One region of the Shewanella halifaxensis HAW-EB4 genome, then DNA from elsewhere that is predicted to be linked to it. Evidence: predicted binding sites of a transcription regulator. Region 1 holds the regulator's gene; each other region holds the start of a gene.
What was found. Region 1 encodes sigma-54, which starts transcription at its own class of promoters, with help from an activator protein. Its sites were predicted from a motif close to GTTGGCACGNNNNTNGNNT; they were not measured.
Positions count from the first base shown of each region.

Region 2: flhA (flagellar biosynthesis protein FlhA) is a predicted target of sigma-54. The motif match lies at 5,535-5,553, and genes of this name have one in related genera.
Region 3: SHAL_RS05905 (YggN family protein) is a predicted target of sigma-54. The motif match lies at 6,280-6,298, and genes of this name have one in related genera.
Region 4: fliD (flagellar filament capping protein FliD) is a predicted target of sigma-54. The motif match lies at 4,629-4,647, and genes of this name have one in related genera.

Region 1 is NC_010334.1:4,499,649-4,507,677, forward strand. Features, by position in the region: gene SHAL_RS19125 (calcium/sodium antiporter) at 1-688, shown strand, start outside; gene SHAL_RS19130 (KpsF/GutQ family sugar-phosphate isomerase) at 735-1,712, shown strand; gene kdsC (3-deoxy-manno-octulosonate-8-phosphatase KdsC) at 1,714-2,265, shown strand; gene lptC (LPS export ABC transporter periplasmic protein LptC) at 2,262-2,819, shown strand; gene lptA (lipopolysaccharide transport periplasmic protein LptA) at 2,891-3,448, shown strand; gene lptB (LPS export ABC transporter ATP-binding protein) at 3,445-4,176, shown strand; gene SHAL_RS19155 (RNA polymerase factor sigma-54) at 4,313-5,776, shown strand; gene hpf (ribosome hibernation promoting factor) at 5,806-6,093, shown strand; gene ptsN (PTS IIA-like nitrogen regulatory protein PtsN) at 6,096-6,539, shown strand; gene rapZ (RNase adapter RapZ) at 6,748-7,602, shown strand; gene SHAL_RS19175 (HPr family phosphocarrier protein) at 7,589-7,864, shown strand; gene mgtE (magnesium transporter) at 7,956-8,029, shown strand, end outside.
Region 2 is NC_010334.1:1,756,368-1,764,396, reverse strand. Features, by position in the region: gene cheY (chemotaxis response regulator CheY) at 1-315, opposite strand, end outside; gene SHAL_RS07540 (RNA polymerase sigma factor FliA) at 376-1,095, opposite strand; gene SHAL_RS07535 (MinD/ParA family protein) at 1,088-1,969, opposite strand; gene flhF (flagellar biosynthesis GTPase FlhF) at 1,974-3,386, opposite strand; gene flhA (flagellar biosynthesis protein FlhA) at 3,398-5,497, opposite strand; gene flhB (flagellar biosynthesis protein FlhB) at 5,646-6,779, opposite strand; gene fliR (flagellar biosynthetic protein FliR) at 6,846-7,643, opposite strand; gene SHAL_RS07510 (flagellar biosynthetic protein FliQ) at 7,758-8,027, opposite strand.
Region 3 is NC_010334.1:1,402,388-1,410,416, forward strand. Features, by position in the region: gene SHAL_RS05845 (sugar MFS transporter) at 1-12, shown strand, start outside; tRNA gene SHAL_RS05850 (tRNA-Thr) at 584-659, opposite strand; tRNA gene SHAL_RS05855 (tRNA-Phe) at 712-787, opposite strand; tRNA gene SHAL_RS05860 (tRNA-Thr) at 1,316-1,391, opposite strand; tRNA gene SHAL_RS05865 (tRNA-Phe) at 1,444-1,519, opposite strand; tRNA gene SHAL_RS05870 (tRNA-Thr) at 1,957-2,032, opposite strand; tRNA gene SHAL_RS05875 (tRNA-Phe) at 2,085-2,160, opposite strand; gene SHAL_RS05880 (oxidative damage protection protein) at 2,514-2,792, opposite strand; gene mutY (A/G-specific adenine glycosylase) at 2,795-3,859, opposite strand; gene trmB (tRNA (guanosine(46)-N7)-methyltransferase TrmB) at 4,110-4,823, shown strand; gene SHAL_RS05895 (YggL family protein) at 4,874-5,200, shown strand; gene glsB (glutaminase B) at 5,200-6,114, shown strand; gene SHAL_RS05905 (YggN family protein) at 6,359-7,174, shown strand; gene SHAL_RS05910 (LysR family transcriptional regulator) at 7,506-8,029, shown strand, end outside.
Region 4 is NC_010334.1:5,162,554-5,170,582, reverse strand. Features, by position in the region: gene motA (flagellar motor stator protein MotA) at 1-176, opposite strand, end outside; gene SHAL_RS22075 (RNA polymerase sigma factor FliA) at 191-913, opposite strand; gene SHAL_RS22070 (flagellar basal body-associated FliL family protein) at 925-1,380, opposite strand; gene SHAL_RS22430 (flagellar hook-length control protein FliK) at 1,395-2,528, opposite strand; gene fliT (flagellar protein FliT) at 2,521-2,847, opposite strand; gene fliS (flagellar export chaperone FliS) at 2,816-3,196, opposite strand; gene fliD (flagellar filament capping protein FliD) at 3,211-4,599, opposite strand; gene SHAL_RS22045 (flagellin N-terminal helical domain-containing protein) at 4,892-5,707, opposite strand; gene fliB (flagellin lysine-N-methylase) at 5,956-7,131, shown strand; gene SHAL_RS22035 (hypothetical protein) at 7,169-8,029, opposite strand, start outside.

The sequences.
Region 1 (8,029 bases):
CGGAGCGATCTCAGTGAGTTCGCAGACACTCAAGCGCGAAATTCCAATGATGCTAGTCGCTACAGTGATTGTAGGTTATTTCCTGCATGATGGCTTTCTAACCCGTATCGAAGGCATCAGCTTATTAGTGATGTTTATTGGCTTAATGGGTTACCTAATTTGGCACGGATTAAACAGTAAAAACCGTGACGCCCTGGCTGTCGATGCTGAAAATGAAATTCCAGCTGATGTCCCTACCCGTAAAGCTATTTTATGGCTGATTATCGGTATGATACTGTTGCCACTATCCGCAGACTGGATGGTTCAGGGTGCAGTTGGGATAGCTAAAGCGTATCATTTGTCAGATTTAGTTATCGGTTTAACCATTATTGCCGTCGGTACTAGCCTACCGGAACTTGCCGCCTGTGTTGCCGGAGTCCTAAAAAAGGAAGATGATCTTGCGATCGGTAACATTGTTGGTTCAAACTTATTCAATATTCTAGCGGTTCTTGCTATACCTGGCATCATAGCGCCGGGCGCTGTAGATGCAGCAGCGAGTACACGTGACTTTTATATGGTACTTGCAACGAGCAGCGCACTTGCAATACTGATCTTATTATCTGGACGCGCCAGACAGCTAAAACCATGGCATGGCGTAGTATTACTTATTACATTTATCGCATATCAGGCATTACTCTTCCTATCATAGCAATGGGTGCGATACGTTAAGCAGCAATTTAAAGAGAGATCAATAAATGGTAGATGCAAATCAACTACGCCAATGGGGTACTAAGGTTATCGATATCGAGAAACAAGCACTCGATAATCTGTATCAGTACATCGACTCTTCAGAATTTGCCCAAGCTTGCCAATTAATATTGCAATGCACAGGTAAAGTTATCGTGATGGGCATGGGAAAATCGGGCCATATTGGCAACAAGATTTCAGCCACCTTGGCTAGTACAGGTACGCCTGCATTTTTCGTACACCCAGGAGAAGCCAGCCATGGCGACCTTGGCGTGCTCAGTGAAAACGATATCGTACTTGCGATTTCAAACTCGGGCGAGTCGAGTGAGATCTTAACCTTAATGCCAGTCATTAAGCGTATGGGACTGCCTATGATCTCTGTTACGGGTAAGCCTGACTCGAATATGGCGAAACTGGCTCAGCTACATCTTTGCATCGAAGTACCAGAAGAGGCCTGCCCGCTCGGGCTCGCACCGACATCAAGTACGACTGCAACCTTGGTAATGGGTGACGCTCTAGCCGTTGCATTATTGCAGGCTCGTGGCTTTACTCAAGATGACTTTGCACTGTCTCATCCTGGCGGTAGCCTAGGTCGTAAGCTACTACTTAAAGTCAGCGATGTTATGCATAAAGGTAATGAACTACCTAGCGTCCAAGATGATATCTGTATTACCGAAGCGCTATATGAGATCTCTAAAAAAGGTTTAGGTATGACGGCGGTCGTCGACTGCAACAACACCTTAGTCGGTATTTTCACCGATGGCGATCTACGCCGCGTTATCGATGCTGAAGTCAATTTAAGAACCACACCTATTGCAGAGGTGATGACTAAGGGCTGCGTCACGATTACTGATAATGTACTTGCAGCAGAAGCGTTAAAAGTCATGGATACTAAAAGTATTAATGGCTTAATCGTAATTAATGACAAACAACAGCCGGTTGGCGCACTAAACATGCTAGATATGGTTAAAGCGGGAGTAATTTAATATGTCCAAGCAAGGTTTATACGGCCCTATTAGCGATGATGTCTGGCAAGCTGCCAGCAAGATCAAACTGCTTATCTGTGATGTTGATGGTGTATTTTCCGACGGTCTGGTTTATATGAGCAACAGCGGTGAAGAGCTAAAAACATTCCATACTCGTGATGGTTATGGTGTGCGCTCAATATTATCGAGCGGTATCCAAGTCGCGATTATTACAGGCCGTAAATCACAAATCGTTGAAGACCGTTTTACCGCCCTTGGCGTCACACATATCTATCAAGGCGTCGACAATAAGCTGGCTCCCTATAACGAGCTACTCGCACTTTATAATGTCACTCCAGAAGAAGTCGCCTATATTGGAGATGATATGGTGGACTTACCGGTCATGCAAAAGGTGGGTCTTTCTGTCTGTGTGGTAGACGGTCACCCTTACGTGAAACAGCACGCCAAGATGACAACTCACATTAAAGGCGGCCACGGCGCCCTACGCGAGCTCACAGACTTACTACTATTAAGCCAAGACAAGTTTGATTCCGCCCATGGGATGAGTATATGAGCCGCGTTACCCTTGCGATAATCGCACTTTTTGGCACTGCACTTTTGCTCTATTGGCAAGTTCAGTCTAAAAAGAGCGAGCAAGAGCTGAGTATCGATACGAGTCAGCAACCCGATTATATTATCGATGATCTACGCAGTATCGAATATAACGAGTTAGGCTTCATTAATAGCGAAGTCACGGCCAAGCATATGGAGCACTATGATAGCGTCAACATGACCTATTTTACTGAGCCTGTTTATCTCATTTTCCCTGATGATGGCTTGGCTCAATGGCGACTAAAAAGTGACAAAGGCAGCCTTAATAAAGTGACTGGCAAGGTAACGCTAGAAAACAATGTTATTATCGACTCTATTAGCCCAGAAGAGCCGATACAGACGTTAAGCACCAGCTATTTAGATCTTGATTTGAATACTATGATTATGACGTCAGATGAAATTATCCACGTCACTGGCAACGAATTTGTCATTCAAGGTTTAGGCTTGTATGCCGACTTGAATGCCCAGAGCGTAAAACTAATCAGCCAAGTAGAAGGTATCTACCAAGCTAATTAACGCCCAACATATTGAACAATTTTACACTCGAGCTAGCTCAATAAAGTGCTTTAGCTGAGTAGAAGGACGCTATGAAATACAATCTATCTATCCTTGCAGGCCTTTTTTGCCTGCTAAGTTTCAGTTCTGTTGCTAAGGTCGATGATCTGCTGCAAGAAGTGAAAATTGCAGCCGCAAGCCAAGAAGCCGATATTAAGAATAATCAGGTTATCTTCTTTGGACCTGTCGAAGTGACCCAAGGCTCTATCAAGATGAATGCTGATAAACTGCGTGTTTTCTCAAAAGAAGATAAGAGCGGTAAAACCCTTGTGGCAACAGGCAACCCAGCCACCTATACCCAGATAATGGACGATGGACGCCCAGCAACGGCTAGCGCCAAAGAGATCCGTTACGAACTTGCGACGCGCACCCTGACCTTAGTCGGCGACGCGACTCTAGCGCAAGACGGTAGTCAGGTCACCGGTAATCGCATCAAGTACAACATTAGTTTACAACAACTTATCGCTGAAAGTTCAGGTAAAGGCGATGATAGAGTAATCACCATTATTCAGCCTGAAACCTATCAGGAAGAGAAACCAGAAACACCAGTGCAACAGCAGGAACAGCAGGAACAGCAGGAACAGCAATGAAGCAAATCACTTTAAGAGCGGTTAATCTTGCGAAGAGCTATAAAAATCGCGCTGTCGTACAAGATGTTAGTTTAACCGTAAAGACGGGTCAGATTGTCGGTTTACTTGGGCCAAACGGTGCAGGTAAAACAACCACGTTCTACATGGTGGTAGGCCTAGTACAGAGTGATAAGGGTAAGATCTTTATTGATGATGACGATCTTACACTCGATCCTATGCATCTGCGCGCTCGTAAAGGGATTGGTTATCTGCCTCAGGAAGCCAGTATTTTTAGAAAGTTGTCTGTGCGTGACAACATCATGGCGGTATTACAGACTCGCCATGACATCAATAACGAGCAACGTGAAGAACAACTTGAGCATCTGCTTGAAGAGTTCCATATCACTCATATTCGTGACAGCCAAGGTATGGCATTGTCAGGGGGTGAGCGCCGCCGTGTTGAAATTGCTAGAGCACTAGCGGCTAATCCAAAGTTTATCTTGTTAGACGAGCCATTTGCCGGTGTAGACCCGATTTCAGTTATCGATATCAAAAAGATTATTGAGCAACTTAAGAGTCGCGGCCTAGGTGTACTAATCACCGATCACAATGTTCGCGAAACATTAGATGTTTGTGAGCACGCTTACATCGTAAGCCACGGAAATCTCATTGCCGAAGGCACACCTGCCGAAATCTTGGACAACCAACAAGTTCGAGCTGTGTACTTAGGTGAACAATTCAGGCTATAGTTAATTCACAGTATGGAAGCTAAAAAACTCAATATGGAATTATTTCCACACAAAATCAAAGTATTGAGTTTTTGAGCAACCTTCGCCAGTTCAGCGAGCTTTAACGTTTAACTACAGTGTAGGGAATAGCGGTAAAATGAAAGCGTCACTCCAGCTCAAAATGGGTCAACAGCTCACCATGACTCCCCAGTTACAGCAGGCTATTCGCCTGTTACAACTGTCTTCTTTAGAGCTGCAACAAGAGATCCAACAAGCATTAGATTCTAATCCGCTACTGGAGTTAGATGAAGAGCAATCAGACGGCGACATGCTCAACGATGAAGACCAGTCTTCAAGTAACTCCGATAGTGAGCTAATCCAAGATAGCGCAAGCGTTGAAACCTCTGATGCCCTAACCCAAGACTCCATGCCCGATGAGCTACCGATGGATACCACTTGGGATGAAGTCTATACCGTCTCCTCGAACGCCAGCTCAGGCGTGAGTCGTGAAGATGATATGCCTTTTCAGGGTGAGACTAGCGAAGGATTATACGAGCACCTTGAATGGCAAAAGAATCTCACTCCATTTTCAGATAATGACCTTGCTATCGCGACTGCAATTATCGATGCAATCGACGAGCGGGGTTATTTAACTCAAAGCTGTGATGAGATCCTCGAAGCGATGGGCGACCCAGAGACTGAACTCGATGAGGTTGAGGCCGTTTTAAAACGGATTCAACATTTCGACCCTATCGGCGTTGCCGCGCGTAATCTAAGCGAATGTCTACTTATCCAACTTGCGCAGTATGCAGCCGATACTCCCCATATAGATAACGCTAGATTACTGATTAAAGACTATTTGGACCTTATTGCTGGCCGTGATTTTAGGCAGCTGATGCGTAAAACCAAGCTCAAAGAAGATGACCTGCGTGATGCTATCACACTGATCCAAACGCTCAATCCAAGACCTGGTCTCGCAATAGCCCGCAGTAAAGATGAATATGTCATCCCGGATGTGTCTGTTAGCAAGAAAAAAGGCCGCTGGGTGGTGGAGCTAAACCCTGACTATATGCCTAAGATTAATGTTAACCAGCATTACGCTTCTATGGCACGCAGCACGACTAATCAGGCCGATGGACAGTTTATTCGCGGCCACCTTCAAGAAGCAAAGTGGTTTATTAAGAGCCTTGAAAGCCGCAATGACACCTTATTAAAGGTAACAAATTGTATCGTTAAATTTCAGCAAGGCTTTTTTGAGTACGGCGAAGAAGCCATGAAACCTATGGTATTAAATGACATTGCCGAAGCCGTTGAAATGCATGAATCCACCATTTCACGGGTTACCACACAAAAATATATGCATACCCCAAGGGGTATTTTCGAACTCAAGTATTTCTTCTCGAGCCATGTCGGTACAGACGACGGCGGAGAGTGCTCATCTACAGCAATTAGGGCGTTTATTAAGAAGTTAGTCGCTGCTGAAAACCAGAAGAAACCATTAAGCGACAGCAAAATGGCCCAACTTCTGGCGGAACAAGGGATTAAAGTAGCTAGACGTACTATCGCGAAATACCGCGAAGCAATGCTGATCCCACCCTCAAACCAACGTAAGAGTTTATAACTCAAAATTAGGCACATGGAGGATCGATAATGCAAATCAACCTGACAGGACATCACATAGAAATTACCGCTTCACTGCGCGGCTATGTGGAAGATAAATTCACAAAGCTTGAACGACATTTCGATCAGATCAATAATGTGCACGTTATTTTGAATGTACAGAAAATGCAGCAGATTGCCGAGGCCAAAATCCACCTTAAAAAAGGGGAAGTATTTGCCACTTCGGAACACGCAGATATGTATGCTGCGATAGACTCCCTGATCGATAAGCTAGATCGTCAGGTTATTAAACACAAAGAGAAGCTGATTAAACACTAACGATGGAACTAAGTACCATCCTGCAGCCGGAGTGCACCACCTGCGCCACTCCGGGCAGTAAGAAAAAGGTACTGGAGCTAATCAGTGATATTGCTGCTGTCCAGTACCCTACCCTTTCTTCACAAGAAATTTTTGAAAGTCTCTTGGCGAGAGAAAAAATGGGTAGCACGGGTATAGGTAATGGTATAGCGATTCCTCATGGAAGGCTGGCAAATATAGACCGTCCCGTTGCAGTATTGGTTAAATGTGAAGTTCCTATCCCATTTGACGCAATCGATAAGCAGCCTGTCGATATCTTATTTGCTCTACTGGTGCCATCTGAACAGTGTGAGCAACATTTAGCGACACTGTCTTGTATGGCTGAAAAACTCAACGATAAAGCAGTTGTTAAGCAGTTGAGAAAAACCAGTAATGAATCGGAGCTATACCAAGTCATTACTCAGTAGCGTCTTACTCGGGTCTTTAAATTATTATCATTGTTCCAATGATGCATTGATGATTTAAAGACCTAAGTAATTATTACTGCAATATTATTTATTTTTTATTACCCACTCAAATTCTTGCTTTCAGCCTTAAAGACGTTAATCTATATACTTGTACAACATAATCACAAAATCCAAACATTTAGTTAAATCTCTATCAGGTAGTCATACGATGAAGCTTGTTTTAGTCTCAGGTCGCTCCGGTTCAGGAAAATCCGTTCTGTTAAGAATGCTAGAGGATCTCGGCTATTATTGTGTCGATAATCTGCCTCTGCCTATGATGGGCACACTACTCAAAGAGCTCTCTGGAAACACCAATCTTGTAGCGATCAGCGTCGATATCCGTAACCTACCAGAAAAAGAAAGCGAGCTTATTAAGCACCTAACCAACTTACCTGATGGAGTTGAGTTACTTAGCTTTTTCCTTAATTCTAGCGATGAAGTACTACTAAAACGCTATAACGAGACTCGTCGTCTACACCCTCTATCTCACGATAATGTATCGTTAAAAGAAGCAATTGAAATAGAAGGGCGTTCACTTGAGCCGCTAGCCAATATCGTCGACCACTATATCGATACCTCAACTCTCAACATCTATGATCTTAACGATCAGGTGCGTGAGATCTTGCTCGGTAACCTTGATAAAGAACTGATGATCAATTTTGAATCATTTGGATTTAAGCACGGCATGCCGACCGAAGCCGACTTTATGTTTGATGTTCGCTTTTTACCCAATCCCCATTGGGAACCAGACTTGCGCCCAATGACAGGACTCGATAAACCAGTACAAGACTTCTTAAATGAACGTCCTCGAGTCAATCAGTTTATTAAACAGATCGAAGATCTACTCGAGACTTGGTTACCTGACTTAGAGCGCAACAATCGCAGCTATCTCACCATAGCGATTGGCTGTACAGGTGGTCAACACCGCTCGGTTTACATTACCGAGCGCCTTGCAGCTCACTTCAAAGATGGCAAACATAAAATACAAGTCCGCCACCGAGAGCTAAAAAATGCCGACCATTGAACGTGAAGTCGCCATCTGCAATAAACTAGGTCTTCACGCCCGCGCAGCAACAAAACTGGTCGTACTCGCCTCTGAATTTGATGCCGAAATCACCATCATTCAAGGTGAGAAACAGGCTTCGGCGTCAAGTGTACTAGGCTTATTAATGTTAGAAACAGGCATGGGAAAAACGGTACAACTCCTTGCAACAGGAACCGACGCCAAAAAGGCACTCGATGCTATTTGCCAATTAATTGATGCCAAATTTGATGAAGATAATTAATAATTAATCATTCATTTCCTTAGTTATCACACACAAATCCCCAGCACTTAAGTTATTATAAGCGCCTTTAAAACTATCCAGTGAGGGAGCCATGCCGATTGAAGTCTTAGACAACGAAACAACTGACCAACGTCTCAATCAGCTGACTCAAGCATTAGGCAACGG
Region 2 (8,029 bases), 2.5 Mb from region 1:
ATATCCGTTAACGCCAGCTTGCGCTGCTGCAATAATCTGCTCACGCTTAGCTTCTGCAGTCACCATCAATACAGGAAGGTGTTTCAGGTTATCATCGGCGCGAATGGCCTTTAATAGATCGATACCTTGCATGCCCGGCATATTCCAGTCGGTTACAACGAAATCAAAATCGCCTTTCTGTAGCATAGGTAAGGCTGTAGAGCCGTCATCGGCTTCTTGGGTATTATTAAACCCCAAGTCGCGTAACAAGTTCTTAATGATACGTCTCATTGTTGAAAAATCGTCAACAACAAGAATCTTCATATTCTTGTCCAAGGTTTCCTCCGCGGAGCGCGCGTTAAATGCGCATGTAATGTGGTATCAATTATTATGATTTTATTCTTGCGTCCAATGCTTGAGTTTTCCCTTGAGTCTGAGCATCGCCTGACTATGGATCTGGCTAACTCTAGACTCACTGACCTCAAGAATGGCCCCAATTTCTTTTAAATTCAATGCTTCATCATAGTATAGAGACAAGACTAGCGCATCTCTTTCGGGTAATAGTTTGATCGCTGCGACAAGAGCCGAATGAAATTCGACCTCTGCGAGTGATTCATAAGCATCATCTTCGTGGCCGTCATCTTGATTTAATCCTTCAACGGCAACGCCTAAATCTTCTATTCCAACGACTTTACCTACCGACACGTCGTTCAAAATGCTGTAATACTCATCGAGCGGCATCTCTAACCGCTCGGCAATCTCGCCATCACGAGCATCACGCCCAAGCTCTTGCTCAAGCTCATCAATCACTTGAGCCACGCGGCGCTGATTACGATGTACCGAACGCGGTACCCAGTCGCCACGCCTGATTTCATCTAACATGGAGCCACGAATTCGAATTCCTGCAAAGGTTTCAAATTTGGCGCCCTTACTACCATCAAAGTTTGATGACGCTTCGAGTAGCCCCATCATGCCGGCCTGCAACAAGTCATCTAACTGAACTGATGCGGGTAAACGAGCCAAAAGATGATGGGCTATTCTTTTTACAAGCGGTGCATACTGTTCAACGATAGACGTCTTATTATCAAAACGAGTATACGCTGCCGCTTTATTCACCCGACTTATCCTCTTGATAGCTTGGACGCTGCACCAAACGCTCAACGAAGAACTCTAAATGGCCACCGGGTTGTGACGGGACTGGCCAGCTCATAACCTTATTCGCTAACCCTTGGTATGCAATGGCTGCTGGCGACTTAGGAAACGCCTCAACAATCAATTTCTGCTTACGTACAGACTTACGTAAATTCTCATCAAATGGCACCGTGGCCACAAGCTCTAACGCCACATCAAGGAACCTGTCGGTCACCTTGCTTAACTTGGCAAAAAGCTCCATGCCTTCCCGTAAGCTGCGTACCATGTTCGCGACAATCTTAAAGCGGAACACCCCGTGTTCACGACTTAAAATCTTAATCAAGGCGTAGGCATCGGTGATCGACGTTGGCTCATCACACACCACAATTAATACATCTTGTGACGCCCGTGAAAAGCTCAGTACCATATCAGAAATGCCAGCAGCGGTATCGACAATCAAGATATCAAACTGGGTTCTCATTTCGCTAAACGCACGAATAAGACCAGCATGCTGAGCTTGAGTCAGTTCGACCATTGCCTGAGTCCCCGAAGTGGCAGGAATAATACCAATCCCTTTAGGTCCTCTTAAGATCACATCATCTAATTCGGCCTCTCCCGACAAAACATGAGATAAATTTCGCTCTGCGCGCAAACCTAACATCACATCGACGTTCGCTAGACCTAAATCGGCGTCTAATACCAACACACGTTTACCCTTTTCGGCTAACGCGACGGCGGTATTAATTGACACGCTGGTTTTACCAACGCCACCTTTACCACCTGATACGGCGATTACTTTTACTTTTTCATTATTTGGCTGATTCATCATACGTAAACCGCTTGCTTGATCCGGAGTCATGGCTTTACTCAAATGCATAGGTCATCTCTTGCGACCCTTCACTATTATGTATTGGTTCGGTAGGTTTGTTATCTAATGCTGCTAATGCACGATTGGCTAACGATAATGTATCAGCCACCTGCATATCTTCAGGAACTCTTTGTCCATCCGTTACATAACTTAAAGGCAACCCACTTTGAATCAAGACACTTAGCGCTGGCGCTAAAGAAATTGATTCATCTAATTTTGTTAGTACCGCACCCGAAAGTGGAATACGCGTAAACTGTTTTACCGCATCTTCTAACACTCTACGCTGCCCCGTTGCTGACATTACCAGATAACTGCGTATTGGTAATCTGCTATTTGCGGCTAAGCTATCGAGTTGTTGGAATAAACGCTGGTCTCTTTGCCCCATACCCGCTGTATCAATGAGAACCAGCTTGCGGTTCCTAAATTGATACAGTATTTGCTCTAACTCACTAAAATCATGAGCCTGTTTTACGGGGCATCCCATTATTTTGCCATAAGTTGCTAATTGCTCAAAGGCTCCAATGCGATAATGGTCGGTTGTAATGAGCGCAACTTGATCTGAGCCATGATATGCAGCAAAACGCGCCGCTAATTTGGCCACAGTCGTTGTCTTGCCAACACCTGTTGGCCCAACGAATGCGACCACACCACCTTGACGCACAATATCATCACCTTGATTATCGAGCATATTAGCTAAACTGCGTGGCAAAGAGGCGACTAATTCCGCGGGCGAATAATGCTCGCTAAGACTCGATAGCTTCTTTGCAATTGCTGGAGAAAACTCAGCCTCTAACAACTTGCTCTCTAGCATAGCACCAACAGGGTCAACCCGTTTTTTCTGTTCAACCATCAAACTACTGACTTGATGCGTTAATAAGCTACGAATTGACGCTAACTCTTGTTTCATCGCGTCCATTTCAGCACTGCTGTTTTGCTTGTTCGCGTTAAAGCTATCAGGTGCACGATGCGGAGTAAACTCAGCTTTAGCGGGTTCCGGTTTCTTCACCTGTGCCTGAAGCCCTTTCGCCCATTCAGGCATATCTAAATCTTCACTGCTTCTAGGCTGTGTTTGCTGACTAATTCGGCTTTGCTGACGCTCAAGTAACGCTTGCAGTGAATCAGGCGCAGGCGTGGGTTGAGCACGGCTTTGAGCTTTTACATTAGGCGACCTGACATTTGCCTGTGCGCCTAAGGTCACTCTCTCTTCTGCAAGGTCGGTGAACATGCCAGCCGACGGCTTGGCTTCAGCAACCTTGGGCTTAGGCTCGTCATAATCCACTGCGGCAACAATCTCAATGCCGCCCGTCACTTTCTTGTTCGACATAATGACGGCATCTGACCCCAACGTTTCTTTAACTTGGGCTAAGGCCGAACGCATATCTTTTGCTAAAAATCTTTTAATCTTCAATTATTCGACCTCTACTGGCCCACTGCCGAAACGATACGGATCTGCTTCTCATCGGGTACCTCTTGATATGAAATCACCCGCAAATTAGGGATCGTATGCTTAACAAATCGCGATAAGGTTGAACGTAACATGCCTGATGTCAATAAAATTGCTGGTTGTCCTACCATTTCTTGACGCTGGGTCGCATCTACTAACGACTTCTGCATACGTTCCGCAAGGCTTGGCTCGATATTCGGACCATCCCCCCCCGTTGCCTGCATAGACTGATGCAACATTTGTTCCAACTCTGGCGCCAAAGTAATGACGGGGATTTCAAGCTCAGGTCCGCTGATCTCTTGTACTATCATGCGCTTTAGGGCTATACGCACCGCTGCGGTTAATACTTCGGTGTCACCGCTCTTTGGCCCGTACTCTAACAAGGTCTGTACTATGGTCTTCATATCGCGAATAGACACCCCTTCGTTAAGCAAGTTCTGCATCACTTTAACGACCGTACCAAGTGGCATCACATCTGGGATAAAGCCATCAACTAACTTAGGTGAGTGCTTACCGAGCATTTCAAGCAGTTGCTGCACCTCTTCATAACCTAATAGTTTCGCAGCGTTATTAGTTAATAGCTGGCTAATGTGAGTGGCCACGACCGTTGAAGCATCTACGACTGTGTAACCTAAGGTTTGCGCATGCTCTCGCATTTCCGGGGCGATCCAAACTGCATCGAGACCAAAGGCTGGGTCTTTAGTTTCGATACCATCTAACTTGCCATACACTTGACCTGGATTGATGGCCAGCTCACAGTCATGGCGAATTTCCGCCTCGCCAGATGCCACACCCATTAACGAAATTCGATAAGCGTTAGGTGACAGATCTAAGTTGTCACGAATGTGCACGGCAGGGACCAAGAAGCCCAGCTCTTGCGATAATTTCTTACGTACGCCTTTAATACGCCCCAGTAGCTCTCCGCCCTGCCCTTTATCCACCAAAGGAATAAGGCGATAACCCACTTCAAGCCCAATAGTGTCAACATGCTGTACATCATCCCAGCTAAGTTCCTTAGGCTGAGTATCACGCGGCTCCACAGGTCCCGTTTTTGCGAGCTCCAGTGCACGCTCGCGATCGGTTTCTAGCTTCTTCTTAATAAAGTAAGCGCCCGCTCCCGCTACCGCAGCACATGACAAGAACACAAGATGTGGCATACCTGGCACAAGCCCCATCACTAACATCACCCCCGCGGCAATGGCTAAAGACTTGGGACTGTCAAACATCTGCCCCATGACCATCTCGCCCATATCGCCGGATTCATTTTGACGAGTCACCATCAAGGCTGCGGCAATAGATAACAGCAGACCGGGGATCTGCGCCACTAGGCCATCACCAATCGTTAATAGGGTATAAATCTCAACCGCGGAAGAGAAAGACAGGTCATGCTGAGCGATACCAATAATAAAACCGCCGACGATATTAATAACAAGAATTAATATACCGGCGATGGCATCACCCTTTACAAATTTTGACGCACCGTCCATCGCACCATAGAAGTCGGCCTCGCGAGTCACTTCGGCGCGGCGAGCACGTGCTTCTTCTTGAGTTAATAAGCCTGCATTTAAGTCGGCATCGATTGCCATCTGCTTGCCTGGCATCGCATCCAGCGTAAAGCGAGCACTCACCTCAGATATACGTCCGGCACCTTTGGTCACAACGGCAAAGTTAATGATGATGAGAATTAAAAATACAACTAGACCAACGGCATAGTTACCGCCAATCACCACTGAACCAAAGGCTTCAATCACCTTACCTGCAGCATCGCCACCATTGTGGCCTTCTAGTAGTACGACACGCGTCGATGCAACGTTTAGCGCCAACCTGAGTAGGGTTGCGACCAGTAACACTGTCGGGAAAGCGGCAAAATCAAGCGGCCTATCGCTATAAATGGCAACCAGAAGCACCACAAGCGCGAGGGCGATATTGAAAGTGAAAAGGATATCGAGCAGGAACGCAGGCATGGGTAAGATGATCATAGCCAGAGCGGCTAAAACCAATAACGGTGTACCAATACCTTTAAAATGTGCAGGCTTTATCTGTTTTAATTGGCCTAGACTTGCTTTAAGTTCCATTCACTCGGAGTCCGATCTTTGACGTCTAACGTCTGTACAGCAAATACTGTACCAACCTTATTTATAATAAGGATTAACTATAACCTGAAAGGCGCTAGCAAAGAACATCTCGCGTACTGAGTGGTTGATTTTCAAGCATAAATTTTAATTAATGCTTTAAATCATCTGGGATCGGCTGCTTTACTGGGACCGGATTTGGACGTCTCCCCTTACCCTTCTGATATTGTCTTAATTGGAATACATAAGCGAGCACCTGCGCGACCGCGGTAAATAATCCCTCTGGGATCTCTTGGTCAATCTTAGTGGTATGAAAAATAGCGCGAGCCAGTGGCGGCGCCGATACTATCGCCACATCGTGTTCTCTTGCAATTTCTCGAATTTTAAAGGCAACTTCATCCACCCCTTTGGCCACAACAAATGGTGCAGTAGAGCGAGTCGCATCATACTTAACAGCCACGGCGTAATGTTCGGGGTTGACGACAATAACGTCAGCATTTGGCACTTCGCCCATCATACGTCGTTGAGACATCTCATGTTGTAACTGACGAATACGGCCTTTAACCTCTGGTTTACCTTCGGTATCCTTATATTCGTCTTTCACTTCCTGCTTCGTCATCTTGAGCTGCTTAGCGTGATTCCATATCTGAAACGGTACGTCGATAACGACAATCAAGAAGGTTGATGCGCAGAGTAAAATAAAGATCCACACCACAATATCGAGTGCATGGTAAATATTGCCAGGTAAATGGTCTTGCGACAGCATCAAAATATCATTTAAGTAGGTGCTGAGTAGCAAAAAGGCGGTAATGGCGACTACGGAAAACTTGGCAATACCTTTGGTTAACTCCACTAATGCCTGCACACCAAACATCCGCTTAAAGCCCGCCATTGGGCTCATCTTACTGGCTTTTGGCATAAACGCTTTAACGGAGAAAGAGATCCCACCGAGAGCAACGTTACCCGCAAATGCGATGAGTGCTAAAAAGACAATAAAACCCATCAAAGGGAGCGCAAGTTCAGTGCCTATTACGCCCCAAACATTCATCATCTGCTTGGTGTCGAAAATCTCATCACGGCTCATCGTAAACAACTTCGTCATGATGTTATGCATCGCCTGTGCGATATCAGGACCCGTCATTAACAAGCCTACTGACGCAGCGATCAGCACAGCAGAAGTCCCCAACTCTTTTGAGCGTGCAACCTGCCCTTTATCTTTGGCCTGTTGCAACTTTCTGGAGGTGGCTTCCTCTGTTTTTTCTTGGCTACTATCGTTTTCAGCCATTTATAGCCGCCCTCCATAGTGCGAAGAAAGCCATACGACTGATAGTAAAGTCGCTATAACGCATTATTAAAGCCCGCCGTCGGCGCGGCACTGCAGCTCAAGCACATTACAAAGTAGCAGCTGAACTTCACGCCACACCTCGTCAAAATGCGTCATAATTGGCGACAACGTTAACCAAAGAATGAACAAGCCTGCAATCATGGTGACAGGAAAACCGATAGAGAAGATATTTAACTGTGGTGAGGCGCGGGTCATTACACCAAATGACAAGTTAATAGTGAGCAGCGCCACAATCGCCGATAGCGACATGGTCAAAGCAGCACCAAACATATAGCCCACAAATTCGGTAAATAAGCGATAACTAACCAGACTTAAGCCTTGCATTGACACCGGAATAGAATCAAAGCTGGCGATCACCATCTTTATTAATAACAGGTGACCATCGACGGCCAAAAATATCACAGTGGTCAGTAGCAGGAAGAAGTTACCAATGACAGGTGTTTGTTGGCCTGAGCTCGGATCGACCATAGACGCGAAACCTAAGCTGGTCTGCATACCGATGATCTGACCGGTAAGCACAAAGGTCTGCATGAGCAATAATGTGGCAAACCCCATGGCGACGCCGATAATGATTTGCTGCGCGGTAACGAAAGCGGCGCTTAATGAAAACAGATCAATGGTTGGCATAGCAGGCAACACTGGGGCCACGGCTACGGTGACAGCAACCGACAATAATAGTCTCACTCTTGTGGGAGTCGTGGTTGCACCAAACACTGCCATCACCATAAACATGCTAGAAATTCGGGTTAATGGCCACAAATAACCCGCAATGCCATTCATGATGGTATCGAGTAAGATCTCCATCTAACTCAATCTATTAATAAGGAGATTAATAGCCATAGTTAGCCTATCACCTGCAAGCAGATCATATTTAACATCGGGGAAAGTAAATCCATGTTCAAAAGCTCCAGCGAATAGTTAACCTATGACTTGGGGGATCATATCCACCATCTGGAAAAAGAAATCCATCATCATCTGAACCAGCATATGCCCCATCAGCATTAACGCTAATAACGTCGTTAACAGACGTGGCAAAAAACTCAAGGTTTGCTCGTTAATCGACGTTGCGGCCTGAAAGACTGCCACGACAAGACCAATGATAAGACCAGGCACAATAATCATCGACACGATAATCACAATAACGGCCAGTGCTTCACGAAAGATATCAATTAGTGCTTCTGGGCTCATGG
Region 3 (8,029 bases), 2.1 Mb from region 1:
CGTAGCTGGTAAATACTCGACACAAGCTCTATTTTGATTGGAGCAGTTATAAAGGAGCCTAAGGGCTCCTTTTTTGTTTTTAGTCATGATAAATAGAGAAAAGCTAAGACGGTAAAGGCCGGATAAGAGTCGGGGAGAAGCCGGAAAAAGCGAAGATGGAAAAGATAAGATCTCTGTAGGTCGGCATTTATGCCGTCATTGGTCTTAAAAAGGTAATGGATAGCTAGTAAGTGCTAAGACGGTAAAGGCCGGATAAGAGCTGGGTAGAAGCCGAGAAAAGCTCAGATGGAAAAGACGGAAGAGCAATGGCGAAAAGATAAGAGTTCTGTAGGTCGGCAGTTATGGCGTCATTGGTTTTAAAAAAGGTAATGGATAGCTAGTAAGTGCTAAGACGGTAAAGGCCAGATAAGAGCCGGGTAGAAGCCGAAAAAAGCTCAGATGGAAAAGCCGGAAGAGCACAGGCGAAAAGATAAGATCTCTGTAGGTCGGCATTTATGCCGTCATTGGTTTATAAAAAAGAGACTAGGTACGAGTAAATTGCAGATACAAAAAAGCCACTCAGTGAGTGGCTTTTTTGTTTTTATGGTGCCGGCACCAAGAGTCGAACTCGGGACCTACTGATTACAAGTCAGTTGCTCTACCAACTGAGCTATGCCGGCTTATTTGTCTAACAAGTGATTCGCTAATGCTAAATGACTCATTAAAAAATGTTGGTGCCCGAACCCGGAATCGAACCAGGGACACGAGGATTTTCAATCCTCTGCTCTACCGACTGAGCTATTCGGGCAACTAATCGCTACTAATGTATGCGTTAGATTTGCTACTTCAAACCAAGCCTTTAAAGCCCGTCTCGTTTGGAGTGCGCGTATAGTATAGTGATGTTTTAAAAGGTGCAAGTGCTTTTTTTATTGTGTGCGCGATTAGTAACCTAATTCCTTGTTTATCTTCTGTTGATCGGTTTAAAAAGCGCTAGTAGTAAGCCTGCTAACTTTGGAAGCGGTATTATTTGTAACTATGGTTCGGTTGTTCGGTGCCTGCCGTTGATTTTCTTCAATGACATGATCTAAATACGAGTTATAACATGAAGCACTTAACTTAAAGGGGAAATTTATCTCTGGCGGGATAAGCAAAGGATACAAATAATTACTCGCTTATGGATAAGACTTTCTTTACTTAATTTAACTTCGCTTGGAACAGAGTGAGCTGATTGAACCTGAAGGTTTCATAGATAAGTCTCCAAAGTGTCAACTTATCTCAGGACGGGACAAACTGCAGATACAAAAAAGCCACTCAGTGAGTGGCTTTTTTGTTTTTATGGTGCCGGCACCAAGAGTCGAACTCGGGACCTACTGATTACAAGTCAGTTGCTCTACCAACTGAGCTATGCCGGCTTATTTGTCTAACAAGTAATTCGCTAATGCTAAATGACTCATTAAAAAATGTTGGTGCCCGAACCCGGAATCGAACCAGGGACACGAGGATTTTCAATCCTCTGCTCTACCGACTGAGCTATTCGGGCAACTAAGCGCTACTAATGTATGCGTTAGATTTGCTACTTCAAACTGAGCCTTTAAAGCCTGTCTCGTTTGGAGTGCGCGTATAATATAGCGATGTTTTCGAGGGGGCAAGTGCTTTTAAGTCTGACTGGGTGACAAATAGACGTTATGTGGAATTATCCCTCATTTCAGGCTTTGATTGCGGTATATTTCGGCAGTGCCGTTCAATTATCAAGGCGGGATGAGTGAGGCTGGGCAACTATTCGAATAGCTTTGGAAGGCAATAGCTTATTGAGCTTTGAGGTAACAAGGCTTAAATTCAAACATTTTAGAAACAAAAAAATCACTCGCTCATGGATAGGGCTTTCTTGTTGAACGGCTAGCTTAACTTGGTTTAGTTTGGAGTAGAGTGAATTGCAGATACAAAAAAGCCACTCAGTGAGTGGCTTTTTTGTTTTTATGGTGCCGGCACCAAGAGTCGAACTCGGGACCTACTGATTACAAGTCAGTTGCTCTACCAACTGAGCTATGCCGGCTTATTTTTTTAACCAGTTAACTAATCAAGTTAGGTAACTCATTAATAAATGTTGGTGCCCGAACCCGGAATCGAACCAGGGACACGAGGATTTTCAATCCTCTGCTCTACCGACTGAGCTATTCGGGCAACTAAGCGCTACTAATGTATGCGTTAGATTTGCTACTTCAAACTGGGCCTTTAAAGCCTGTCTCGTTTGGAGTGCGCGTATCTTATAGCGATGAAATATTTCCTGCAAGGGCTTTTTTAATTGCGGGTGACTGTTCGGCTAGTTTGTGTGCAAATTTGCAAATGAGAACAATCATTGTGACATGGGGGGTTAAAAACTAGCTTAACCTCACATGTAATGGCCAGCTTTTAGCTAGCTAGTATTTAGTGAATGGGTGCTAGAAAATTGCTGATAGAGAGTTGGCAAATAAAAAGACGCCGCTTAAATTAACTTTAAGCGACGTCTTATTTGGATTTAAATAGAGTTTGGAGCTTTACTCGTCGTCTTTTTGCGGTACGTAGCCTTCAATTTCAACGTCTTTACCTTCAAACAAAAAGTTTACCATCTGCTCTTCAAGAAACTTACGGTCATCAACATTCATCATGTTCAGTTTCTTTTCGTTGATCAACATGGTCTGCTTTGACTGCCAAAGTGCCCAAGCTTCTTTACTGACATTGTCAAAAATACGCTTGCCTAAGTCACCTGGGTAAAGCTGAAAACCTAGGCCTTCTGCTTCTTTGTTTAAGTACACGCAGTTTACAGTGCGAGCCATGATTACTCCTTAATTAAGACAGAACCTAAGTCGGCCAAAATTCGCTCGGTTGCGGCGGCTAAACCAACTTTAGGTGGATGAGTTAAGTTATACCAGACAGTGGAAGCTTGTTCCATGATCTGGTTATCGCTAATACCACTTACACGTACCAGCATCGGTTGGATATCGAGGTGAAAGTGACTAAAAGTGTGTCTAAAGCCGACTAACTCTTGCTGTGAGTTAACACTTAACTGGTTATCTTTAATATAAGTATCGAGTTCGGCTCGGTCACTAAACTGAGGAAAGCACCAGAGGCCGCCCCAAATGCCGGCAGGAGGACGTTTTTCAAGATGCACTTGATGCTTATCTTCTATGACTAATAGCCAGGCTGATTTTTCTGGAATAACTTTCTTGGGTTTTTTACCCGGATACTCGCTCTGTCGTCCACTTAACTGTGCCTTGCAGTCTATGGCTACAGGGCACTGGGCGCAGTTAGGCTTTGAGCGCGTACATACAGTCGCACCAATATCCATCATGGCCTGATTATACTTTTGAATATCTTTAGCAGGGGTTAACGCTTCAGTTAATAGCCAAAGAGCTTGTTCGACAGTTTTTTTTCCTGGCCAACCTTCGATTGCACCATGGCGAGCCAAAACACGCTTTACGTTACCGTCGAGAATAGCAAAGTTGAGCCCTAAAGAGAGGGAGAGCACGGCACCTGCCGTTGAGCGACCTATACCTGGTAGCGCCAAGACATGGTCGAAGTCTGTTGGAAACGTGCTATTAAACTCAGATTGCATTATCTGCGCGGCTTTATGTAGGTTTCGGGCGCGTGCGTAATAACCAAGTCCAGTCCAGTGATGTAACACTTCGTCTTGCTCGGCACTGGCTAAGCTATCTATATCGGGAAATCGAGCAATAAACTTTTCGAAATAGGGGATAACCGTGGCAACTTGAGTCTGCTGTAGCATGATCTCTGAAATCCATACTTTATATGGGGTTTTATTGAGTTGCCAGGGAAGTTGTTTACGACCGAAGTTGTCGTACCATTGGATAATTCTTGTTGAAAAAAGCGCGGTAGTTTTCATCGGCGCAGTGTAACTTCAGCCTTGGGTTTAAACAAGTAAAGCACAGGCCTTTTTAAGGCAAAATAGTGGGTGGATAGTGAAAAAAACACCTTATTTAAGGGCAAAGCAAAGGCACAGCTCGCACAAACTGAGATTATTGGTATAATTTCGCCACAATAAGGCTTGCACTGAAGGTTGAACTTTGGATAATGCCTTTCTTTTTTAAATAATAGCTGTCTTATGCGAGAGCAGGCTTAAAGCGAGGGCGAAAATGAGCGACGTAACAACCGCTGAATTCAATGAAGAAGGTAAATACCTTCGCAAAGTGAGAAGCTTTGTATTGAGAGAGGGCCGTTTAACTAAAGGCCAAGCTCAAGCAATGGAGCAGCAATGGCCAATTATGGGCCTAGACTACACTCCTGAGTCGATTGATTTAGTTGAGGTATTTGGTCGTGAAGCGGATACCGTTTTAGAAATTGGTTTTGGTATGGGCGCGTCATTAGTTGCAATGGCTAAAGCATCACCAGAGCTTAACTTTATTGGTATTGAAGTACATAAACCTGGTGTTGGCGCATGTTTGGCCGAAGCTGCTGAAGCGGGCGTGACTAACTTACGTGTTTATCACCATGATGCGATTGAAGTGCTTGAGAATAGCATTGCTGAAGGCAGCTTGGCTTGTGTGCAATTATTCTTCCCAGATCCTTGGCATAAAACTCGTCACCATAAGCGTCGCATCGTTCAAGCGCCATTTGCTGAATTGATCCGCAGTAAACTAAAAGTGGGTGGTGTATTCCATCTGGCAACAGATTGGGAAAACTACAGCGAACATATGCTAGAAGTGATGAATGCCGCGCCTGGTTATAAAAACCAATCTGCGACAGGTGATGTTGTTGAACGTCCAGATCATCGTCCATTGACTAAGTTCGAAGCGCGTGGCCACCGTTTAGGTCATGGTGTTTGGGATCTTATGTTTGAGCGCGTTTAAGCGTTAAACCGAATTTATACACTGTAAATAAGCTATCTAGGAGAACAACCATGGCAGCAAACCGTAGCCGTCGCTTACGTAAGAAATTACGCGTTGATGAGTTCCAAGAGTTTGGATTTGACGTTAACTGGACCTTTAATGAGTCAGTAACTGAAGAGCAAATTGATGCAATCGTTGATCAGTTCATCGATGAAGTCATTGAACCAGCAGGTCTTGGTTATCACGGTGGCGGGCACAAAGAGTGGGAAGGCATTATTGCTACTCAAGATATTGGCAAATGTACCGAAGAGAACCGAGCTGCAGTTAAAGCATTCTTCGATGCTCAACCTGTATCTGATCTAGAAATTGGTGAGCTTTTCGATATCTGGTGGGGCTAATGCCTGAATTGGCATTACTTGAAGAGATCGTCGAAAAAGTACGACCTCTTTTAGGACAGGGTAAAGTGGCTGACTATATTCCAGCCCTTGCCCAAGTCGATGCTAATAAGTTAGGTATTGCGGTGACCACCTCTGACGGTGTCACAATAGGGGCTGGAGATTATCTCGAGCCCTTTTCAATTCAGAGTATCTCTAAGGTGTTCAGTCTTACCTTGGCACTAATGCTGTATGAAGAAGATGAGATTTGGTCACGAGTCGGTAAAGAACCCTCTGGCCACTCTTTTAACTCTTTAGTACAGGTTGAATTAGAAAAAGGCTTACCGCGAAATCCTTTTATTAATGCTGGCGCGTTGGTCATTGCCGATCTTCTGCAGAGTCGCCTGGGTGCGCCTAAGCACCGGATGCTTGAAATTGTTCGGGGTTTAAGTGAAAACCATAGAGTGGGTTACGACAAAGTCGTTGCCGCGTCTGAATATCAACACAGTGCGAGAAACGCCGCTATTGCTTACCTGATGAAATCATTTGGTAACTTTAATAACGACGTCAATACTGTGCTACACAGCTACTTTCACTATTGCTCACTTCGTATGAGCTGCGCCGATCTATCCCGTGCTATGTTTTATCTGGCTAACTCTGGTAAAAGCCTCGCAGGTAAGCAACTTATTTCGCCGGTGCAAAATCGGCAGCTAAATGCCTTATTAGCCACATCTGGTCTTTATGACGGTGCGGGTGAGTTCGCTTATCGAGTCGGTATGCCGGGTAAGAGCGGTGTCGGTGGCGGCATTATCGCGGTGATCCCTGGCGATATGTCTGTGTGTGTTTGGTCTCCTGAACTTGATGCCAATGGTAACTCTTTGGCAGGCACTGCAGTGTTAGAGACCTTGAGCCAGACTCTAGGCCGGTCTATTTTTTAGTTTTCCTCGCTCTATTATTTATATCTGCATCGATATCAGTACCTACATCAGCGGTTTGTGATATTTGGCCAATTGTTAGTTTAACTGGCCAAATATATTATTTCACAGTGAGTGTTCTTGCTATGCACATCTAGCAAAATCCTTTAAAAATAAAGATTTATACTATTTGGCACGGTCTGTGCTTTATTCCTGTCAAGATTGAAAAATAAAATCATACAGACAATAGCTATAAAGGATTGATGCGATGAAAAAATTACTGACCTCAGTTGGGATCTCAGCGGTATTACTTTCGGTAACTAGCCTACAGACGGTTGCCGCTCATAGTGACCATGACGTAAATAATGAGTGCGAAGTCTCGCTTAATTATGATGTCACAGTCGAACCTAAGAAGCTTATCGTGAGTGAGGTCGGCGATGAGAAATATCGTATCGAAATGGACAAGTTGTTTGTTAATGGTAAGCAAGTCTCACTTAACAAGCAGCAGCAGGCTTTAGTGAGCCAGTATTCACAAGAAGTCTCTTCGCAGGTGCCTGAAGTTATTGAGCTGGTAAATGATGCCGTCGAGATGGCATCAACGGCAGTGACTCTTGCCCTGACTCCACTATTAGGTGATAGCTCAGGTGCCAAGATAGACGAGATGATGGCCGGTCTTGAGGAGCGTATCGAAAGCGTTGCCTACCAGCATGGTGATAAGTTTTATCTTGGATCAACCGAGTCTTCTCTGGAAGATGCTTTTGGTGAAGAGTTTGAGCAAGAGATGGAAGAGCTAGTGCAGAACTCACTCGGTAGCATGATGATGACCTTAGGCGCACAGATGATGTCGGCTGATGGTGATAGCTTCGAGCAGAAGATGGACTCCTTCTCACAGAAGATGGATTCTATCGGCGAAGAGATTGAGCTGCAGATGGAGCAGCAAGCCGACGACATAGAGGCTCGTGGTGAAAAGTTATGTGAAAGATTCAAAACCTTAGTGGTGCTTGAGCAGCAGCTAAGAGATGAGATCCCTGAGTTAGCTAATTATCCCCTGGTAGAGACTGCAAACGCTAGGTTACTAGAGTAAATGTCGTTTCGCTAGACAGAGCTGTTGCCTTCTACTGATTTGCAACGCCCCCCTGCATCCCAACTTTGTGCAGGGGCTTTTCCGTTTCTAAGCCTCTATAGATTTTTATACTATCTCTCCCTTTAGAGCCCCCTCAAACTACATATTTGATGAGTTATGAGGATTTTTTGGTATACTTCTAAAAATAAAAGCAAAATCCAAATATTGGTAAATAATAGAAACTCTACTCTAGCGTACATATACTCACTTAAGATATTGGTTTTTATATAAAAACAGCATGTCTTAGCGATGGAAGTACTATTACTGTCGTAAACACCTTAAGGCGATTTACATGTTAGAACTTTTAGAACCAATCGCAATTTTTACCCATGTGGCTCGAGCGGGGAGTTTTAGCTCTGCGGCGAGAAAGTTAGGCATATCAAAGTCTAAAGTCAGTACCCAAGTGGCGGATCTGGAGCATAAGCTTGGCGTTCAGTTGATACAACGTACCACAAGAAGCTTGAGTTTAACTGAGGCGGGTCAGTTACTGTATACGCAAGGTGAAGAGCTATTAAGAGATGCCGAACAAGCTGTTGCTAGCGTTCATAATCTTAATGATGCTACCAGAGGCGTATTGAAAGTCGGGATCTCTCAGTCGTTCGGTACCATGCATATCATTCCAGCTTTGCCAGAGTTTATGGCTAAACATCCAGAACTCGAACTTCAAGTTAGTCTGCTTGACCATAAAGTTGATGTTGTCAACGAAGGGTTAGATCTATTGCTGACCATGTCAGAGCAATTACCGTTAGGTATGGTTGCTAGACCACTGATGAAGTGCCAATTTTTGTTAGCAGCTTCACCATCATATGTTGAGAA
Region 4 (8,029 bases), 660 kb from region 1:
TCATACATCTCTATTAATACTGGCTTGGGGTTGGCAATGATGAGTGCGCCAATACCTGCACCAAAAATGATTAGAATTTCAGCTGGCTGCCAAAGGGAGATTAGTGCTCCTCCTGCCCACACATATCCGCCAAAAACCGACAAGAGAATTATTACTAGCCCTAACAGTTTGCTCATACTATCTCACCTGTTTACCGTTCCCATTGTTGATAGATGTTCTGAAGCTGTTTTACTGCTTGTTTATGCAGCTGACAAATACGCGTTTCAGTCAGTCCCAATGTTGCGGCAATTTCTTTTAAATTGAGTTCATGTTGATAGTAAAGCGACAGGATCAGCTGTTCTCTTTTGTTTAATTTTGAAATAGCTTGGAATAAGCACTCTTTTGCTGAAAATTGCTCCAACATGTCATTGTTATCGACAAAGTTTCCACCTTCGCTTATCAGCTCGTCTAAGCTGCGCATCGATTCTGACTGCGAGGCAAATAGTCGTTCACGATACTCGACTTCATTTAAGCCCATTGCCTCAGCGACCTCTTTGTCACTAGGTTCTCGCTCTAACAGTCGAGTGAGCTTTCTTATGGTGTCGTTGAGTTCGTGAGCCTGCTGCCTTACTGGGCGTGGCCGCCAGTCTTGGCGGCGTAGCTCATCGAGAATAGCGCCACGGATCCGTTGCCCGGCAAAAGAGAGAAAGCCATTATCATACTCACCGGGGTAGCGTCTTGCTGCTTCCAATAACGCCATCATGCCTATCTGTTCCATATCCTCAATGGCCAGAACGGAACCGCAATGGCTTCTAAGTTGCGATACAGAACGTTTAACTAAAGGTAGATATTGCACCATCACTTTACTTTCGGACTGGCGGTTTATAGCAATATCTTCAGACACTTCTTGGTAGGCTGATTGAGCAGCATTCATAGCGTGGGCCTTTATTGAATAACCATACGTGTAAACAGCACGTCATCTAACTCGATGTCGAAGTCATTTTCGGCTAAAACTGCTGACAGTAAGCTATGAGCCTCTTTTTGCAGAGAATCGAATTGTTGTGCGTTATTGAGCTCATTGAAATGCTTGTTAGAAAACATCTTCATCAGCGAGTTTTTAATCACTGGGTCGGCTTGTTCGAGAGTGCTTGCGGCATTTTGAGAGCGACTCTTAAAGGCCATCTCTAACAGTAAGTAATGAGGGAACTCATCACCGGGAACTGAAATAACAAACTTATCTAATGGATAAAATTTGGCAGATTTTACCTCGGCATCCTTAACAACAAAGGGGCCACCGATCAGCCGAGGTGATTGCCAACCGACCCAGAAACTGGCTGCAGTCCAAGAGAGGAACAGCAGAGCCATAATGATCCGTTTGCTGTTACTTTTAGTTGATGACATGAATAGCTCCTAAATTATGCGAGTAGATCGACCTGATCTTGTTGGGGAAGATCAGCGACGACTAGTTGAGGCTCATGAAGATTTGCAGCTGCAATTGCCGATTGAGATCTGCCCTGATGCTGTTTCTGTTGCGGCTCGCCTTGACTGATATCGACGTCAATTTGCCCGCCATGATCCATGGCTAACTCCGCTCTAAGTCTATCGAGCCCCATCAAGAGGGCATCTCTTACTGAAGAGTTGGCTGCATGCATTTGAATATGTAGCCGATCACCATCTAGGCGAACGTTAAGCTCAATCTTTCCTAGCTCTGGCGGGTCGAGTCTTAGCTCTGCTTGTTTGATCTGCTGATCGATTTGAAACCGTAGCTGCTCTCTAAGTGGTGAGAGCATCTCATGGCTCTGCTGTGGCAAAGGTGCCGACTGTGAAACAGAAACAGGCCCCCATTGTGCGACTGCGCCTTGTGTACGAGAACTCGTAGTTAAAATCTGGTTCACCGAATCGATGGCATTACTGGTATTACTATCAAGCGTGCTTGCTGAGAGCGTGGTAGAAAACGGGGTATTAATGCCTTGAAACGGGTTAAAGCCAGTGAAGTTATCTGGCTTTATTGTGCCCGACATTAATGGAAAACTACTGTTGGTTGCAGCAATATTTCCCATCTCTGCGTCCAGTGATGTTGCCATGGTCAATGGTAAGGTTTGCGAACGAGAATCTAAGCTTTGTACTGGAGTGCCCATATTCTGTGTTACCAATTGGCTTTGATTTAACGCTTGTTGGCTGACAGATAAAAACGCAGGAGTTTGACCTCGGATCTCCGTCACTTGAATACTTGCTACAGGCGTTTGCGAGTCGAACGGTGGCTGCAGATTGCTAAGGCCACCGTGGGGAAGTGCTGTGGCAAATGCTTGGCTATGGCCTCTCATTGAGAGGGGGGCTGCAGCGTTTAGCGGCGGTTCTGAAAGAGGCTGCGGTGGCAGCACTAATGAAAAAGGCAGTTGCGTCTGAGTGTAGTGTTCAAACGAATCATACTCAAGTGAGCCATGCTCAACTAAGCTAGAGTCTTTTTGGCCACTGGCTTCTCTTATGTGGCTTGATGGTGCAGAGCCTGTCGGCGTCACCAGCACACTTGTTAATACAGGGCTAGTCATTATGCACTCCGGCACTGGCGCAGGTCATTTGATAAGCGGCGAGGCCATCTTGTTGCTGTTTAAATTGACTCATTTCTCGCTTTAGTTGGTCTTTATCTTGGTTTAACTGCTGCAACACTTGCTGATGGGTACGTGCTAAAGATTGGCGCGCAAGCAGTTGTGAGCGGGAATTTGGTTTTCCCGCTCTTTTTAGGGCATCAGCCATTTTTTGATTCACTAGGACTAACTTGTCCCAGTTTTTAGCTTGGGCGTGAAACTGCAGCGCTTTTTCGAACTGCAGCCACTGCTCAATTGAGATTTGCCCAACCGGCTCTGACATCGGTAATTACCTTTGTGATGGGTTCAAGGGCGGTAACGCTGTTTTCAACGCTTGCAGTTACCAGTTGTCGACTGCAATAGTCATAGAGGCGGTTTAGGCCTGCGGCGACTTCACCACCGTTTTCAATATCGAGCATGGAGTCGAGTCCATGCACGATATTGAGGCACTTGTTGATACTCTGCCCTTTGTCTTCAAAGCTCTTACGCTGCATAAAGCCAGCTGTACGCTGAATTTCTTCTAACAGACCGTCGAGTAACATGCGTACCATCTCATGCGGATTGGCAGCTGCCGCTCTGGCATCTAAAGAGGTTTGTTTGTAAGCATTAAAGGGATCGTGCTCGTTCAACATTTTTTGTTCTTTCCTTAATAAAACAGTGCGCTAGCTGAGTTTAGCTGGCTAATGGTGGCTTCCATTGCAGTAAATTGAGCCAGATAAATTTGATATCTCTGCTCCATCTGCCTGTCATGATTGTCCATGCTGGTTTCGACTCGTTCGATCTGCTTCTCAAGGTTATCTTGCTTGAGATCCATAGAGCCTTGGAATTTAGTGAAGGGGTCGATGATAGTATCGAATCGGTCGATATAACTGCCTGTACCGGTAAACATGGCTTGTATCGCGTCGGGATCATCTTTTAGTGCTTTAGAGAGTTTATCTTGGTCGATATCCAGCTTGCCGTCACGGCCCATCTCAACACCAATATCCGATAGACGCATACCGTTTGGCGCAGCATCGAAGATGGCATCACGCATACCTTGTTGCAGCATTCGAATACTCGAGTCGCCCTTGAGTACGCCGAGCTGATCTTCGGTAATTGAAGAGTTGAAGTCGTCATCTTCTTCGTCTTTATCTTCATCTTCATTACTATCGCTGCTATCGTCATTCTCGTTATTGAGATCATCTAAGGCTTCACTGCCCATGGAGCGAGTTAATTTATTTATTTCATCCATCAAGTCGTTGAAGATATCGACGAAATCTTCAATTGCCTTTTCACTGGCGTCGGTATCAGATTGGATCTTGATACTACTGCTCTCTCCTGCAGCGTGGACCTTATTAAGCTCAATAGAGACGCCATCGATGACGTTGGCTAAGTTGTTGCTACTGCTCTTGATGTCGATGCCGTTAAGAGTCGCCAGTGCATCTTGCGCCGCTTTGCGCTCGGTCATTCCCCAGTCTGCACCATCCATCTTTACATCAATGGCGCTAGCTTCACCCGTCTCTTTTGATGTCAGCATAAGTTCGACCTGACCACCGGTTCTCACTAAAGAGGCTTGTACTCCAGGATTACCTGAGTGGTTATTGATGGCATCTCGTAGATCGGTAACCGTCTTTGTGCCATCAGCATTGAGAACGGCCATATCTATTTCTATGGTGTCTGCTGCGTTAGGGCCAACTTGAATGCTTAACATACCCGTCGTCGGTAGGATTTCGGTTTCGCTGGAAAAGCTTTTAGTTAATTGGTGTGCTTGCGCCAATTGCTTAACATGCAGATCATAGTTGCCCGTAGGCGCGCCACTTTCGACGGTGATCGAGGCATTATCATCGCTGATCGATGATGTTTTGCTCTCGAAAGCATCGCCATTGATTGTTTCCAATTTGCTGGTCATGCTATTTAGGCTGCGCTCGAGGATCTTATAGGCATCGAGCTGCGACTCATATTTGGTCATATTGCTTTCAAATATCTGATCTTTGCCCATACGTTCTGCGACGATAAGTTGTTCGGCGAATGAGGCGCCACCCATACCTGAAATCATTTGATCCTCCAATCTTGCTTCTATGCAACTGGCAATCTTTATGCCAATAGTTAAGTATTTGTTTTGTAGTGTTTTTGCTTGTTTTAGGGTGTGTGGTGGGTTAATTGATTTTCCGTTAGTCGCAGGGGAAGGGAAGTATTGCTTCCGCTTGAGACTTAGGTGTTATGTTCACCACAACCATGTAATTAGTAAGGCGACCTCAAGCAAGGGCCACTGAAGTTTTGCGGGGTATTTCTAACAAAAAAAAGGGCCCGAAGGCCCCTGATAGAAAGTTGGGATAATGGGGGGAGGATTAGCCCAATAGACCCATAACTAAACCAGTGTTTTGGTTTGAAGAAGACAGGATGTTAGTACCTGCTTGAACTAATAACTGGTTCTTAGTCATGGCTGCAGTTTCTACTGCGAAATCGGTATCCATGATACGACCAGCTGCCGCTTTAGTGTTCTCGGTAACGTTAGTTAGGTTAGATGCTGTGTGGCCTAGACGGTTGATGCTAGCACCTAGGTTAGAGCGTTGTGTACCAACGGCATCAATGATGGCGTCAACGTTGTCGATTTGAGCTTTAGCTGTTGCTGAGTCAGTGATTTCGCCAGCGAACAGTGTTTTAACTGCTGCAACATCAGTTTTAACCGTTAGCTGCTCAGATGCTGTGTTAGAGGCACCAATCTGGAAGCCTACACCTGTGTCTAAAGCGGTGAATAGCTTGTTTCCGCCGTATTCTGTGCTGTCGATAATACGGTTTGCTTCAGCGTTAAGTTCTTTATATTCAGCACCTAGCGCTTTGATGTCTTCAGCCGAGTTCACGCCGTTAGCTGCTTGTGTTGCTAATTCTTTTTGACGAGAAGCGATGTTGTTTAGCTCGTCTAATGCGCCATCGGCAGTCTGTAGCATAGAAGTTGCATCAGAAACGTTACGGTTAGCCGTTTCCATACCAGTTACGTTAGCGTTTAGGCGAGTTGCAATCTGTAGACCTGCAGCATCGTCAGACGCACTGTTGATACGTAGACCTGTAGATAGACGCTCCATAGCGTTGCTAAGTAGGTCGTTATTTTTAGTGACAGCATTTTGAGCGATGTTAGACGCGTTGTTAGTCATTACAGATAACATAGGATATTCCTTTGAGTTTTAAACTGATTGTTTGGTATCTATAACTTTAAAACGACACGCTAATTGAAAACTGAAAGTCATGGCCGATTTTATTTATTGACTTTAACTTAAGGCTTTGAATCAAAAGGTTTAAATATTTGGTTTTTTCATGGGTAATGACAAGGGAGGACTTTAGTTAATTGCTATTTTGGTCGCTTTCTATAGACATATCTAGGCTTGGCCAAAACTTGATTACAAAGAGAGCGAGAATGAAGCATTCACTCATTAGACCCGGTTTCGTCACTAACTTCAGCTGTATTGGCGGCGAGTGTGAAGATAGTTGTTGTTACGGTTGGAATATCCATATTGATAAGCAAAGTTACAAAAAAACATTAGCGCATAGCGAGCTGAAGGTTTTGGCTAAAACCGCCTTGAAGAAGGTCAAAAAGAGTGAGCAGGTGTGGGCGCAGGCAGTCCTAAATGAAGAGGGAGCCTGTGGCTTTTTAGATGAGAATAAGCTTTGTCAAATTCACGCTAAGGCTGGAGAAGCTCTACTGAGTAACACTTGCAAGACCTACCCAAGAATGTCACATATGAGGGGGGGAGATCGTTATGACAGTCTGTCATTATCTTGTCCTGAGGCGGCGAGAAATATTCTGCTTAGACCCGATGCGTTTAACTTGCAGCGTACTGAAATTGGGCACAGCCGTAGCTATAAGGCAGCCCCGCTTTGGGCGCAAAAAGCCTATGACTATTCGATTCAGTTACTGCTAAAACCTGAACAACCGCTGGAACTAGGTCTTACCGCTATCGGTATTTTGATGAACACTGTCGATAGAGCGGCTAAAGGAGAAGTTGAAAGTAGTGCCATCGATAGTATGTTTCAGCAGCTGATTGTCTTAAGTGATAACGGCCAGCTTAAGCAGCATTTTGAGGGGTTTAATCAAGATACTGACGTACACCAAATGCATGCATTTACCTCTATTCAGTTATGGCTAAATACTAATAAAGTGAGGCGTGGCCGGAGTCGATTTGAGCTAATAAACCAAGCTATTTGCTCAATGGCGGATGATGATAAAAACATTAGCATGAGCAGCATTAATCAGGCTTGGAAAGAGATTGCCGAACCTACATTAGGTGGCCATCAAGAGTTATTCAGTCGTTATCTGCTTTACTATTTTTACCACATGAACTTCCCTCAAGTCGATAAGCTCACACCATCGCAGGCCTTTAGAGTGATGCTGTTGGATTTCTTTATGTTGCGTTGTTATTTAGCCGTGATAGCCGCTAAAAATAATGGGCTGTCTGAGCACGATATCATTATGTGTTTTCAGGTGTATCACACCAATCGGCAGCATAAGGCTAACTACAGCCAATTCGCCGTTGATTTGCTAGATAAAGCGAAGTTTACAGATTTGGCCGCTATTTTGACCTTGCTGTCCTAGAGGTGAAGGCGGGGACTCCCGCCTTTTTTAGGCATATTTATGCTAGTAGGGCGGAGATCTGTGGCCGAGTGAAATTTGCTTGAGCCATTAATGAAGTCACTTGCAGGCTAAACGGTGAGGACTGCATCAGGCCGGTTACTTGAGTCAATGTTGAATCTAGATCCAGCTTAGCGTCTTTGTGTTGATTTACTTTTTGCAGCTGCTGCTTTAGATGTTGCTGACTGTTATTGAGCTCTTGTAGTTGAGATTCAACCTTGTGGCGAGTCTTGGCTATTTTAGCCATGGTCTGTTTGAGATCCGCGTGGCTATTGAAACGCCACTCTCTAGGATCCTGCCAGTTAAGTTCTTCACTGACTTTGATGGTTCTAGCATCACCCGCAGGCAAACGCTGCCCTTGCCCGGTCATCAATAATCCGGCTTGCACTTGCAGCCATTGCTGCTTGCTACTCTTGAAGATAATTCGACCTTCGCTACTACGAAGCACCTGCATATCCAGAGGCTTAAGCGCATTGTTGAGCCTGCTTACCAGCTCTGCCGGTTGTGCGTTCGCGGGTAAGAGCACTCGTACGGATTCACTGCCTAGCTGCATGTTGATCAGTTCATCACGGGGTTTTACCGCACTTAAGTCTACCGATTTCAAGCTGAAACTATGCTTGGCTGCGGGTCTTTGGCTAGATATAAGATTGAGTTGATGATCGACTAGAGGCTTACCTTGATAGCTGACCTCCAGTTGCGCTAGTTTTTGCTGTATCTGCAGACTAGGATTCATCTGCTGGCTGTCTAGTTTAGATGACTCCAGGTTAGATGAGAGTGATTGCTGGCTGTGACCTTGCAACTGCTTAAGCAGACTCTGTACTTGCTGTAGCCCCAGCTCAGCCACTTGAGATGCACTGATCTT